Regions from separate parts of the Streptomyces sp. NPDC059256 genome, predicted to be linked through region 3. Evidence: riboswitches for the same ligand, from Rfam matches in the RefSeq annotation. Region 3 holds a riboswitch; each other region holds the start of a gene.
The links. Region 3 has a riboswitch for cobalamin ahead of ACFXJL_RS32255 (hypothetical protein). Riboswitches for the same ligand answer to the same signal wherever they lie in the genome.
Positions count from the first base shown of each region.

Region 1: it holds a riboswitch for cobalamin, as region 3 does, so the genes downstream of both, ACFXJL_RS28505 (hypothetical protein) here and ACFXJL_RS32255 (hypothetical protein) in region 3, are expected to answer to the same signal.
Region 2: it holds a riboswitch for cobalamin, as region 3 does, so the genes downstream of both, ACFXJL_RS15570 (cobalamin biosynthesis protein) here and ACFXJL_RS32255 (hypothetical protein) in region 3, are expected to answer to the same signal.
Region 4: it holds a riboswitch for cobalamin, as region 3 does, so the genes downstream of both, ACFXJL_RS33185 (DUF4430 domain-containing protein) here and ACFXJL_RS32255 (hypothetical protein) in region 3, are expected to answer to the same signal.

Region 1 covers NZ_JBHYZO010000020.1:37,319-40,528, forward strand. The annotation lists gene ACFXJL_RS28505 (hypothetical protein) at 1-1,241, opposite strand, end outside; cobalamin riboswitch at 1,347-1,492, opposite strand; cobalamin riboswitch at 1,554-1,683, shown strand; gene ACFXJL_RS28510 (prenyltransferase/squalene oxidase repeat-containing protein) at 1,914-3,210, shown strand, end outside.
Region 2 covers NZ_JBHYZO010000005.1:375,486-378,695, forward strand. The annotation lists gene ACFXJL_RS15565 (cobyric acid synthase) at 1-717, opposite strand, end outside; gene ACFXJL_RS15570 (cobalamin biosynthesis protein) at 717-1,691, opposite strand; cobalamin riboswitch at 1,876-2,018, opposite strand; gene ACFXJL_RS15575 (hypothetical protein) at 2,178-2,402, opposite strand; gene ACFXJL_RS15580 (inorganic phosphate transporter) at 2,415-3,210, opposite strand, start outside.
Region 3 covers NZ_JBHYZO010000029.1:20,906-24,115, reverse strand. The annotation lists gene ACFXJL_RS32260 (hypothetical protein) at 1-1,299, shown strand, start outside; cobalamin riboswitch at 1,557-1,760, shown strand; gene ACFXJL_RS32255 (hypothetical protein) at 1,799-2,188, shown strand; gene ACFXJL_RS32250 (ABC transporter substrate-binding protein) at 2,245-3,210, shown strand, end outside.
Region 4 covers NZ_JBHYZO010000032.1:44,959-48,168, forward strand. The annotation lists gene ACFXJL_RS33180 (M20/M25/M40 family metallo-hydrolase) at 63-1,157, opposite strand; cobalamin riboswitch at 1,397-1,533, shown strand; gene ACFXJL_RS33185 (DUF4430 domain-containing protein) at 1,670-2,164, shown strand; gene ACFXJL_RS33190 (NAD(P)-dependent oxidoreductase) at 2,336-3,210, opposite strand, start outside.

The sequences.
Region 1 (3,210 bases), on a different contig from region 3:
ACGCAACCGGGCGGTGTGGCGGCCGAGGCCGCCGCGTTCAGCACGTCTGAGAGAGTGCTCGTACCTGCGGTGGGGGTGAAGGCGACCGAACAGACCTTGAGACCGCCTGCGCCGTCGTCCACGGTGAGGGCGAGTTCGGTGGCGGTGCCGGGGGTGAAGGCGCTCTCTGCGACCCACTGCGGCGCGCCGGGAGTGACGGGGGTGGGCGGAGCGGTGGTGAAACCGCCGCCCGCGACGGCACGGAGTGCGTCGATGGAGGCGTAGGCGGAGGGCCCGGTGTCGCTGGGCTTGTACTTGAAGCCGCCGGCCGGGTTGTACTGCTGGGCGATGAGGAAGTCGATGGGGGTCTTGCCCATGGAGGTGAGGAAGTCGCCCGTCTGGGCGTTGATGCCACAGGCGTTGAGCCCGGCGACCGCCCATCCGTTGGAGTTGGTGTTGATCCCGTACATCGCGTTGAACGCGCCGGTCGCGGGGACCAGTTTGTTCTTGAGGAAGGTTCTGGCCTGGACGATGTCCGTGTCCGTGTTGGGGACTCCGGACGCGCACAGGGCCGCCATCGAGGCGCCGGTCATATCGACATCGCTGGCTGCGCTGAGACGGGTGGGGTTGCCCTCGGCCTTCTGGTAGTCCCAGCCGCCGTCGTTGTGTTGGTTGGCCCGGATGCGGGTGGTCACCTTGTCCAGGAGCGCTTGGGGCACGCGTTGAGCACCGGTCTGGGTCTTCGCACCGGCGAGCGCGAGCGCGGCGAAGACGGTGCCGTTGTAGTTGGCCGAGGGGCCGAAGTAGCCGGCTTCGGCGGTTTGCCAGTAGCCGTAGACATCGGCGATCAGATTGCGGGAGGCGGACACCCGGGCGGGGTCGATGCCCGCCGCGTAGGCGTTCAGCGTGCCCCGCTCGTAGTCGGTGACGACGGGTGAGGCCGCGGGCCAACCGGCCGTGGTCAGCAGGTTCCGATAGACGGTTCGGGCGTTCTTCGTCACATCACCACCGGGTGTCACGTCCACAACCGCGGTACCGGCCGCGGCGAAGGCGCTGAAGGCCCACTCGTTGGAGAGTCCGGAGCCCGCGTACGAACCGTCCGCCGCCTGGAGGGACTTGAGGTAGGCGACGCCGTTGGTCTTGGAGGTGGCGATCTGGGCCGGTGTGGAGGTAGCCGCCGCGAGCGGCACGGTCAGGGCGATGAGCCCGATGGCTACGGGCACCGCCAAGGTGAGGCGGCGGGAGGTCGAGGGACGGTGCATGGCCTGCTCCTGTGGTGACAGGGACGCCGGCGCCGGGCGCACAGGACCGCGGAAAACCCGTGCGGCCGAGGCGAGTTCGGGCCGTCGTCCAATCGCGTGGTACGGCTTCGAGCGCTGCTGCACCGCATGGGCATTCGGGCTCGGAACGGTCCTTGCCGTCCCACACCGCTGCGCGTCAGCTCCGGGTTCACACCGGATTCCCCCATGTGGCAGCCCTGGACGCTACCCGAGCGGTGGCGAGTGCACCAGATCGGCCACGACGGTGGCCGGGAATCACCCACTTGCGATTCAGGTCACCTTGACGCTGTCTTTATCTGCATGTTCCAATCCGGCTGATACGCACTGCACTTCAGGGAAAGCCGGTCGAAATCCGGCGCTGACCCGCAACCGTAGGCCCGGCCGGAGCCGGGCGAGTCGGAATGCCTGGAGCAACAGTTTTTCAGCGAGAAGCGCCGTCGCGGACTACGGCGTGGTCGACCGGCGCTTCCCGCCTGCGATGACTCGGGGAGCGGCCCCTCAACCACGGCCGTCGCACGGCTGATGTGAGGAGCCGTGGTGGGCAGAGTCGGACGGAGAAGGCGGACAGCGCTGGTGGCGCTGTTGTCGGCCGTGTTTCTTCTCGGCGGCACCGGTGTCGCCTTCGTCAACGCTCCCCCGGTCGCGGCCGACCCGATGGCGCAGTGCACCGCGAGTGCCGGTGCCGTGGTCGCCGTGGACTTCGGGCCGTTCGGCGGCGCGGTGGAACGGGGCTGCGATGCCACTCCCACCACCGGCTACGAATTGCTGCACGAGGCTGGTTTCAGTACGGCCGGAACCGGCCACGACGGTCCGGCGTTCATCTGTCGCATCGGCCACGGATCCTTCAACTCCGGTACGCAGTACCCGACTCCGGCCGTGGAGGACTGCGTCCTCACGCCACAGGCGACCGCGTACTGGTCCTACTGGGTCGCCGCACCGGGTGACGACGACTGGTCGTACAGCCAGTACGGGGCGATGGACCGCAGGCCCCGGCCGGGGGACGTGGACGCCTGGGTCTTCGGCGGCACGGACATCGGTGGCAGCACGGGGCGACCGACGTTCACCCCTGACGAAGTGCGAGCGGGAGGTGGCACTCCCGGGCCCGATCCCGAGGTGCCCAACGTGCCACCGGCCGAGGTGAAGATCGCCAAGGCCGCCGCCTGGGTGCGGGGGAAGCTGACGGACGGTGAGCGAGTGGTGGACGACGGCTCCGAAACGCCCAACCACTTCCTCACCACCGAGGCCGCCTTCGCCCTCGCCGCTGCGGACGGCAAGAGTGCCACCCTGGACAGGACGATCGCCTTCCTGGGATCCGCCACCGATGCCTACGCCTATGCGGCGGGTCGGAGCGAGCCGCCGGACGCAACGGCAGCTGCTCGCCTCGCCCTGGTCGCAGCGGTGGCGGAGGCAGACCCCCGTGACTTCGGCGGGCACGACCTGCTCGCCGATCTGGTGGACAACGTCTGTGTGAGCGGCCCGGAGTCCGGCACCCACACACCCGGCTGCACCGCCAAGGGCGACTTCCGCAACGCGGCGTACACCGATGGACAGGCACTCGGGGTGCTGGCGCTGTTGCGTGGCGGCGTCCGGCCCCCGGTGGACACGGTGGCCAGGCTGGCTCGGCTCCAGTGCCGGAACGGCAGTGTCAGCAGCATCCTGATCGGCCCCGGTGAGAACTGTGACGGCGACCCCGCCACCACGGGTCTCGCCGTCCTCGCGCTCCACAAAGCGGGCGATCAGCGCACGGCAGTGACCAAGGCCCGCGACTACCTGGGCAGGGCTCAGTTCTCCAACGGCTCCTTCCCTGGCTACACGGGCGCCACCACGGGCAGTGTGATCGCCACGGCGTACGCGTCCCAGGCGCTGCGGGCCCTCGGCGACCGGGTGCGTGCGGACGCCGCGGTCTCCTGGCTGTCCCGGCAGCAACTCCCCGACGGCGGCTTCGGATTCG
Region 2 (3,210 bases), on a different contig from region 3:
GTCGATCCCGAGCCCGTGGGCGTACGGGAGGACCCCGAACGTCCGCCGTCCGGTGAGGTCGTGGAGCATGTCGAGGCCCGGCTCCAGCAGGGAGACGTCGCCGCGGAACTTGTTGATGAGGTAGCCCGCCACCAAGCGTTGGTCCTCGGCCGCGAGCAGTGCCGTCGTCCCGAAGAAGGAGGCGAACACCCCACCGCGGTCGATGTCGCCCACGACCAGCACCGGCAGCCCGGCCGCCCGGGCGACACCCATGTTGACGATGTCGGTCCGCCGTAGGTTGATCTCGGCGGGGCTTCCCGCCCCCTCGCAGATCACGGCGTCATGGGTGGCCCGCAACTCCTCCAGGCACTCCACGACGGTGGCCAGCAAGGTCTGCTGTCGGCCGCCGTGGTAGCCGCGGGCGCTCATCTCACCGACCGGTCTGCCCATCAGCACGACCTGGCTGGACCGGTCGCTGCCGGGTTTGAGGAGCACCGGGTTCATCAGTGCGCTGGGCTCGACGCGGGCGGCCTGCGCCTGCATCGCCTGGGCCCGGCCGATCTCCGCGCCCTGTCGGGTGACGAAGGAGTTCAGGGACATGTTCTGGCCCTTGAACGGAGCGACCTTCACCCCCTGCCGCACCAGCCAGCGGCAGATGCCCGCCGTGACCACGCTCTTGCCCGCGTCCGACGTGGTGCCGGCGATCAGCAGGCCACCGCCGCGCCCTCGGCTCGTCATCAGGTCCCCCGGCCCTCTCGTCGTCCTCGCTGCGGTCTCGCTGCCCGTGCGAACAGCGAGCGGGCCATCACGCCCACACCGAGCGCCAACACCCCGACCCGTCGTGACAGCCGTACCGCCCGCTCGATGTCGGCCAACTCCACCTGCCGGCCCGCGGAGTGCAGGACCGGTCGGTGCTCGATCCGTCCGGCGTAGGAGAGCGTCCCGCCGAGTCGTACTCCCAGCGCACCGGCGAACGCGGCTTCCACGGGTCCCGCGTTGGGGCTGGGATGCCGATGGGCGTCGGCCCGCCAGGCCGCGAGTGCCCGGGGGGCGCTCTCGCCCGCGACGGCGGCGAGAGCGGCCGTCAGCCTCGCTCCGGGCCAGCCGGCGACATCGTCGAGCCGGGCCGAGGCCCAGCCGAACCGTCGGTGCCGGGGCGACCGGTGCCCCACCATCGCGTCCAGGGTGTTCACCGCACGGAAGGCGACCAGTCCGGGCACGCCCGCGACCGCGCCCCACACCAGGGCCCCCACGACCGCGTCCGACGTGTTCTCGGCGACGGACTCGACGACCGCCCGGGCGATCTGCTGCTCGTCCAGGTACTGGGGGTCGCGTCCGCACAGGTGTGGCAGCCGGGCCCGGGCCCGCTCGATGTCACCGGCCGCGAGCGCGGCACCGACGGCACGGGCCTCCCGGCCCAGTGACGTCCCTCCGACCACGGTCCAGGTGGCGGTCGCGGTCAGCGCGGTGCGGAGCACCGGACTGCGGCGGGTGGCACGGGACGCCAGGGCGGCGGTCGCGGTGGCCCCGCCGACGCAGAGCGTCGTGTACAGGGCTCCCCAGCCGCGGTGGTCACGCCACAGGGCCTTCTCGACGGTGCCGGCGGCCCGCCCGAAGAGGGCGACGGGATGCCCTCGGCGCGGGTCGCCGAGCAGTAGATCAGCCAGGAGCCCGGCAGCCGCCCCGTACGCGAAGACACGATCGGTACGCATGGGTTTCAGACCGGCGTTCCGCCTCGGAGGGCCCTTGGTGCCGGCCCGTGGGATATCCGTGTTCCCTGCCGGGCCGGCGTCGCCGGGGGTGCACCGCACAGCAAGTGGATGCCGTCGATCAAGGCAGGGGCTGGACCGTAGCCGGGCATGGCGATATGTCCTCACTCAGGGTGTCCGCGCCCTGGTTCGACGTGATCGACGGCGAGAGTTCCTGGCTCACGGGGAGGAACTCCCCGGTCACAGTGGCGGGACCGCGCCGGATTCGCACCGGCTTCCTCTGCTGCTGTCGTAGTTGGCCCCGGCAGTCCACCACGCCCCGAGAACAGCCGTCAACCTGCCGTTGACCTGCGACGGTGCAGTGTGCCGAGCCCCACATCGCCCCTGCTTCCCGAGGATCCCTCAGGGCACGCAGAAGCCGGACCGCAGATCCCGAGAGATCGACGGCCCGGCTGTGAAACGACTGCTGCTGTGCGGTGAGGTGCGGCCTCAGGTGACGATCAGATATATGCCGTAGCTGATGGCCGCGGTGCAGAGGGCGAAGCAGGTGTAGGCGCCTATCCGGGGAAGGGCAACCGAGCCGGTGCCGGAGGCGGTCGCAGCCCCCTGCTTGCTCAGACCGATGATGCCCAGGGTGAACAGGCCCACCAGCGCAATGGTGGCGACGAGACTCACGCCGAAGACGGAGCCGAGGGCTACCCAGTCGATTTTCATGGTCTTCAGTCCTTACACCGCGGCCGGGCTGGCGGGGCCGGCTTCGGGGGTCGCGGCATTGCGGGCCGGGATGGTCGTCTTGAGGTCGTCCAGGGAGTTGTTCATCGTCGTGCCGGCAGGCGGCGGGGTGACGGCCGCGATGGCCGTGGTGACCACGCCCGCGGGCTCGCCTTCCTCGGACGTGTCGTTGACGTTGGTGTGGTCGACGACCTGGCGGCGGGAGATGAACCAGATGGCGGCGGACGAGGCGACCAGGAAGGTGGCGACCACCGCCACGCCCCAGTCACCCTGCTTGGTCACGTACTCGGAACCGGCGGCCACCAGACCGGCGGCCGGCAGGGTCAGACCCCAGGCCACGAACATCCGGGTGGCGGTCGACCAGCGGACCACCCCGCCCTTGCGGCCCAGACCGGCACCCATCACCGCGCCGGAGCACGAGTGGGTGGTGGAGAGGGAGAAGCCGAGGTTCGACGAGGCGAGGATGACGCTGGCCGCACTGGTCTGGGCGGCGAAGCCCTGCTGCGGCTGGAGGTCGGTCAGGCCCTTGCCCATGGTGCGGATGATGCGCCACCCACCGAGGTAGGTGCCGAGGGCGATGGCGATGCCCGCGGATGCGATGACCCACATGGGGGGGTTGGAGCCGGGGACGAGCACTCCACCGGCGACGAGCGCGAGGGTGATGACACCCATGGTCTTCTGGGCGTCATTGGTGCCGTGGGCCAGGGACACGAGGCCGGCCGAGGCTATCTGGCCGGCGCGGTAGCCCTTGGCGGTGGACTTCGGGTCGGTGTTCCGGCCGAGGCGGTAC
Region 3 (3,210 bases):
GATCCACAGATGCGCTCAAGACTCGTGGACACCTTCGGGCCCCGGCTCACGTCCGATCAGTGGGTACGCCTGGTCCGCGCCGAATCGTCGCCGACCCGGCGCGTGCTCTGGACCGAGCGCGCCTGCGCCTGGGGCGTCGCACTTGCCGCTGACCTGTACGACGACCTCCTCAACGGCCCGTGCCGCGCCGAGGCCGCCGAACTTCCCGGGCTCCCCGTGCACCACCTCCCCCGCCTCGCGGCCGACGCCGATCCCCGGGTGCGGTCGGCTGCCTGCGCCCGGTGGGAAGAGCTCGCCGCTCCGCTGCGGACACGGCTACTGGCCGACTCCGACCATTCGGTGCGTACGGCGGCGCTCCTCGCCCACCACCATGACGTCCCCATGCCTCACGAGGTCCTGGCCGGGCTGCCGGCGCCCCGGCGTGCGCTCGAACGGTGTCGTCTCGTAACCGAGTTGGAGGCGGAGCTGGTCCGGGACGGGGACGCGGAGGTACGCCGAGCGCTGGCCGCCAACCCCCGGCTCAGCGCGCACGGTGTCGCCCTCCTGGCGGAGGACCGAGACGACGGCGTCCGCTCGGCGGTGGCGCTGCGGCCCGACCTCAACGAGGAGCAACGTGCCGCGGTGCGCTACGACTTCGACCTGGCGTCGATGTCGAAGACTCTGCCCTGGGTCAAGGGCCTGCACGGTGACGCCGATGCGATGCGCCGCCTCGCCATGTCGTCCCATCCGCTCATCCGCCGAAGCGTGGCCCGGGCCCGGCATCTTCCAGCGGACGTCGTGGAGCGTCTGGCGCGGGACGAGGACAAGACGGTCCGCCTGTTCCTCGCCGAATCGTGCGATGACGCGCCGGCCGAGCTGCTGCTGGAGGTCTGGCGCTGGTGGGACGGCAGCTTCAGTCACCCTGACCGCCCCCGCGGCCACCCCAACTTCCCCCGTACTGGCCTGCTGCGCTACGTCGGCGACCCCGATGGACGGATGCGCCGTCTGGCGCTGGACGATCCGGAGTCCACGCCTGCCGACGTCGCACATCTCGCTCGCGACCCCGAGGCCGAGGTGCGCCACCGCGCGGCCGAGGACACCCGGCTGTCACCGGCTGACGCGGTGAGGTTTCTGAACGACCCGGCGGCTCACGTCCGCGGGGCCGCCCTGCGCAATCCACGGCTGCCTGCCCGCGTCCTCGCCGCGCTGCTGCACGATCGCGACACGGCATGCGCGGCGGTCACCAATCCGGCGATTCCGGTCCCTGTCCTGCATCGCATCCTGGCCACGGTCGCGGCAGCCGTGGCGGCCCGAAGCTGATCAGCATCAGACCACCGGGCAGCCGTGGCGGTCTGACCCTGAGCTCCGGCAGACCGCTGCCCCGGTGGATCGAGTTGGCCCACCGCAGAGGCTTTCGCCCGGGCAGGCGCTGGAGGATGCCATCGCGCAGATGTGTGCCGGTTCCGCGCGCCCCTCTCACCGGGAAGGCGGACAGCCGCCCCGGCCACCTGTCGGGTTGGTGGATTGCGCCACCCGACCGAGGCTTCGCCGTGTGACCTGCGCTGCAACTGCGGCCCAGGCATACGATCCGGCCGCGCCGTCTGTCATGATGACGCCGAAAGGCGACGGCGGATCGAGGAAACCGGTGTGAATCCGGTGCGGTCCCGCCACTGTGATCGGCGAGCGAACCCCAAACAGACCACTGCCCCTACGCGGGTGGGAAGGCTGGGGCGAGCGTTGACCCGAGAGCCAGGAGACTCACGCGGTCGCCTCCTCGACAGACTGGGGCGGATCTCCCCAGAGGGGAGTGTGAGTCGGGATGCCCGAAGGGCAACGTTCCGGGGCTCCGGCGCCGTGCCGGGTCGTCGTGTGCCGGGACTGCTGCTGCGGCAGCGCGAAGGTGACCGGTATCGATCACGCGGCGCAGGTCGCCGCGCTGAGCCGGGACCTTCCGGTACGGATCTCCGAGTGTCTGGACGTCTGCGACCAGGCGAATGTGGTCGTCGTCCAGCCCTCGGCTGCGGGACGCGCCGCCGGTGCCCGTCCTGTCTGGCTCGGCCTCGTCAACGACCCCGCCGCGACCGACGACATCGTCGACTGGGTGCGCGCGGGCGGCCCCGGAGAGGCCCCGCTGCCGGAGATCCTCGGCCTGTACGCCTTCACCCCGCCACGGCGGGTCCGTGACGCGTCGTCCGCCGACCCCCGCTGAACCCTGCCAACCGACCGCGGCGCAACGGCGTCCGCGGTGAGAGGACCGACCACACCATGGCGAAACGCTCCCTGTCCCTGCTGGCCGCTGCCGCTTTCCTGGTGGCGGGCTGCGGCGGTGGCACATCAACCGACCGGGACGATCCCGCCGCCTCGGGATCCGCAACCGAGGGCTTCCCCGTCACCGTGACCAACTGCGGGGTGAAGACGACGTACGAGCGTCCGCCGCAGCGCGCGGTGACGCTGAACCAGCACGCCACCGAAGTGCTCCTCGCTCTCGGTCTGGAGAAGTCGATGGTGGGCACCGCCTATCTCGACGACAAGATCCTCCCCGAGTACCAGGACGCCTATCGGGGGATCAAGGTGCTCTCGAAGGAGTACCCGTCCTTCGAGGTGCTGCTGAACGCCGAACCGGACTTCGCCTACGCCGGGTTCGCGAGCACCTTCGACGAGAAGGAGGGCCGCAGCAGGGCCGCTCTCGCCAAAGCGGGCGTCGACTCCTATCTGAATGTGGAGGAGTGCCCGACGGGACCGGTGACGATGGCGATGATCGGCGAGGAACTACGCGGCATCGGGAAGATATTCGGGGTTCCGGAGCGTGCGGAACGCGAGGTCAAGAAGGCCGAGGCGGCACTCGGTGCGGTCGACAAGAAGCTCGGCGGTGTCGATGCGCTCAAGGTGTTCGTATACGACAGCGGGGACAAGACGGCGTTCACCGCGGGTGGCGCGGGCGTCGGCAACGAGATGATCAAGGAGGCGGGCGGGGCCAACATCTTCGCCGATCTGGACAAGCAGTTCGGTGATGTCTCGTTCGAGCAGGTCGCCGAACGGGCCCCCGAGGTCGTCGTGATCTACGACTACGGGGACCAACCCCTTGCGGCCAAGAAGAAGTTCCTGCTGTCGCACCCGGCGCTCCAGGACGTGCCCGCCATCAAGAACAAGCGGTTCGCGGTACTCCCGTTGTCCTCGACCGTGCTCGGGGTGCGGGTACCGGCGGGTGTGGACTCGTTGGCCCGTCAGCTG
Region 4 (3,210 bases), on a different contig from region 3:
AGCCCGGGTCGATAGGACTGTTCTCCGCGGTGAGTGCGTCTCCGGTGGGGACCCAGCTCGTCTCAGCCACGCACCGTAGTGATCAACTCGGCCAGGAGCGTGGCGCGAAGCGGCATCTCGGAGACCAACACATGCTCGTCGTCGGCATGGGCACCACCGCCCACCGCGCCGAGACCGTCCAGGGTCGGGACACCCGCGCCCGCGGTGAGATTCCCGTCCGAGGCGCCCCCCACCGCCGCCGCACGCAGCGGCTCCATCCCGAGACGAGCCGCCGCCCGTTGCGCCGACGCGAAGAGTGCGGCCGAGGAGCTGTGCTCCAACGGCGGCCGATGGGGCCCGCCTTCCACGGCCAGATGTGCACCGGGAGTGCGTACGGCGAGCGTGCGGATCAGTTCGTCCACCCGCGTCAGAGCCGCGGCGCTTGCGGCCCGTACGTCGACACGGATCGTGGCCAGATCGGGCACCGTGTTGCCGGAGGTGCCCGCGGAGACGAGGGTCGGGGTGATGGTGGTGGCCTCCGGGCCGTGCGGTCGGCCCTCGCGCATCAGCGCGTCCAGTTCGGCGAGCGCAAGGATCTGATGGGCCGCCTCGATCGCCGCGTTGATTCCCTTCTCCGGCTGGAGGCCGGAGTGCGCGGCTCTGCCCCGCACGGAGATGTCGTACCGGGACACCCCCTTGCGCACGGTCTTCAACGCTCCGTCGTCGGCGGACGCCTCCAGGACGAAGGCCGCCGCACACCCCCGCGCCGATTCCAGGATCAACTCCCGAGAGGTGCGGGAACCGACCTCCTCGTCCCCCGTGACCAGGATGCAGATGCCGTCGAGGGAGTCGAGACTCCCCACCGCGTGGAACATCTGCACCAGCCCCGCCTTCATGTCGAAGACACCGGGTCCACGGGCGATGCCGTCCTCGACGGACCAGGGATGGCTGGACAAGGAGCCGATCGGCCATACGGTGTCGTGGTGCCCGACCAGGAGCACCCGGGGAACGCCGAAGGCCCAGCGCAGATGGGTCACCCCGCCGATCACCAGGGTTTCGGGAGCTGTGTCCAGCCATCGGCTGCCCTGCGCCGCGACCGTCGTCGCACTGCGGGCCACGGCCTGATGGTCGGCCGAGAAGGATTCGCACAGAACGAGCTCTTCCAACTCGGTCAGCATGCGGTTGAGATCCACGAGGTCCCTTCGTTGAACACAGGAGGACTTGCCCGTCGATCCGATCCGGCGACCCCCGGCCCGCTACCGCCGACACGTGCTCTCGGCGCGGCGGACAGGGCCGTCCGTGGGCCGCCACGACAACTGCGGTACTCGCTCATGGACACCCCCGATCGGGTCGAACTCCGGTAAAGCGTAAGTTCGTTGGGAATCATCCCAAGAACGGCGACAGCAGGCTACGATGCGTGGGCTCCGGTCCTACCGGTGTGACAACTCAATGCGCGTACGACTGGGGAAAGCCGGTGTGATTCCGGCGCTGACCTGCAACCGTGATCGGCGATTGGCTGCCGTGAGCCGGACCGCCCGTCGTGACGCGCGTGCACTGCTTCCCACCGCCATGGTCTGCGGCGCGAAGCCCCGAGTCCGGTGCACGGCAGCGTCCGTCCACGGGGCGGTGCGTGGGCCGTTGGTCGGTTCCCAGGGGTCGCGCGGCCGGCCTCCATCGGAAAGGCACCCTCGTGCGCCAGACGCTCGCCCTCCGCGTTGCGACCCTCACCGCCGTGCTCGGCCTCACCCTCACCGCCGCACCCCTCGCCCATGCGACACCCGCGCCCACCACCGTCCCCACGAATGCGCCGGTCTTCGTGAAGCTCACGGTGCAAGGACCGGAAGGGCGTCTCTTCAAGGGCCTCATCAGAACCAAGGGGCACGACGTCACCACCGCGACGGGTGGTACCCACCGTTGTGACGGCACCAACGGCGGTCAGTACCCGACCGCCGTACCCACCCCGACCGCGGCGCTCGACGACGCCGCGCGCAAGCGCCACTTCACCTGGGACGGCACCTGGTACTCGTCCTTCGACGACTTCTCCGTGGACACCATCAAGGGAGTCAGCGGTGGGGCTTCCGCGTACTGGAACATATCGGTGAACGGCGTACCCACGCCGGTCGGTGGCTGCCAGTTCCGCATCAGGACCGGTGACCACGTCGCCTTCACCTGGACTGCCTTCTAGGCCGCATCAGACACCGTTCGCCCTGTTGGGTAGTGCCGCCTCGACGTCGACCTCGCCCGGTCGACATCGAGGCGGCATGACAGCGGACTGCCCGCATCGCACGGGCGGTACTGGCCCCTGAACCAGGGCCAGTTCCGGCAACCGATCTGTGGTGCACCGCGCGGAACGAGGTCACGAAACCCGTGTCGCCCTTTTGAAGACTTCGAACACGGCGAGGTAGTTCTTCCCGCTGTAGCCCTCGGCGATCGCCCGCTCGGCGATCTCCTTCATCAGCCGCGGCTGGTCGGAGTGAACGCCCTGCTCCACACATGTACGGGTGATGTGCTCCAGCGCATTGAGATTCATCTCCATGGTGCCGACGTCGCCCGGATAGTTGCCCTTGTCCAGATCGGGAGCCTGCTCGGCGAGAGTTGAGTCCACCACCGAGGGCATGAACCAGTTGAGTGCGAGATCGGCGAAGGTGACCGCCGAGACGTTCGCCGATCCGACCAGCGCCGTGGCGTGCAGAAAGCCGTTGATGGTCGCGTACATCAGGTCGAGCAGGGCAGCGTTGTAGAGCACTGCCAAGCTGGGGTCGGAGCCGAGGTAGCGAGGGCTGCCCATGCTCGCCAGCGTCGCCCGGTGCTCGTCGAAGACATCCTGTGGACCGCTGTAGAGGAAGACGGACTCGGGGTGTCCGACGAGCGGTGGTGGCACCATGATCGCGCCGTCCAGGTAGGCGGCACCCCGCGAGGTTGCCCAGGTGACCGCTGCATGTGCCTCGGTGGGGGTACCGGAGTTGAGGTTCACCAGTACGCGCCCCTCCAAGGCATCACCGGCCGATTCAAGGACCGCGTACATGGTTGCGTAGTCCTTGAGGCACAGGATCGTGACAGGGCTGGCGGACACCGCCTCGGCCACGGTCCTCGCGCGGCGGGTGCCCTTGGCGACGAGGCCGTCGGCTTTCTCCGGGGTGCGGTTCCAGACGGTCGTGGCATGGCCGTGGTCCCCCAGTGCCTCGGCGAGGGCCAGACCCATCGGGCCGAGGCCGAGGACGGTAACGGGTG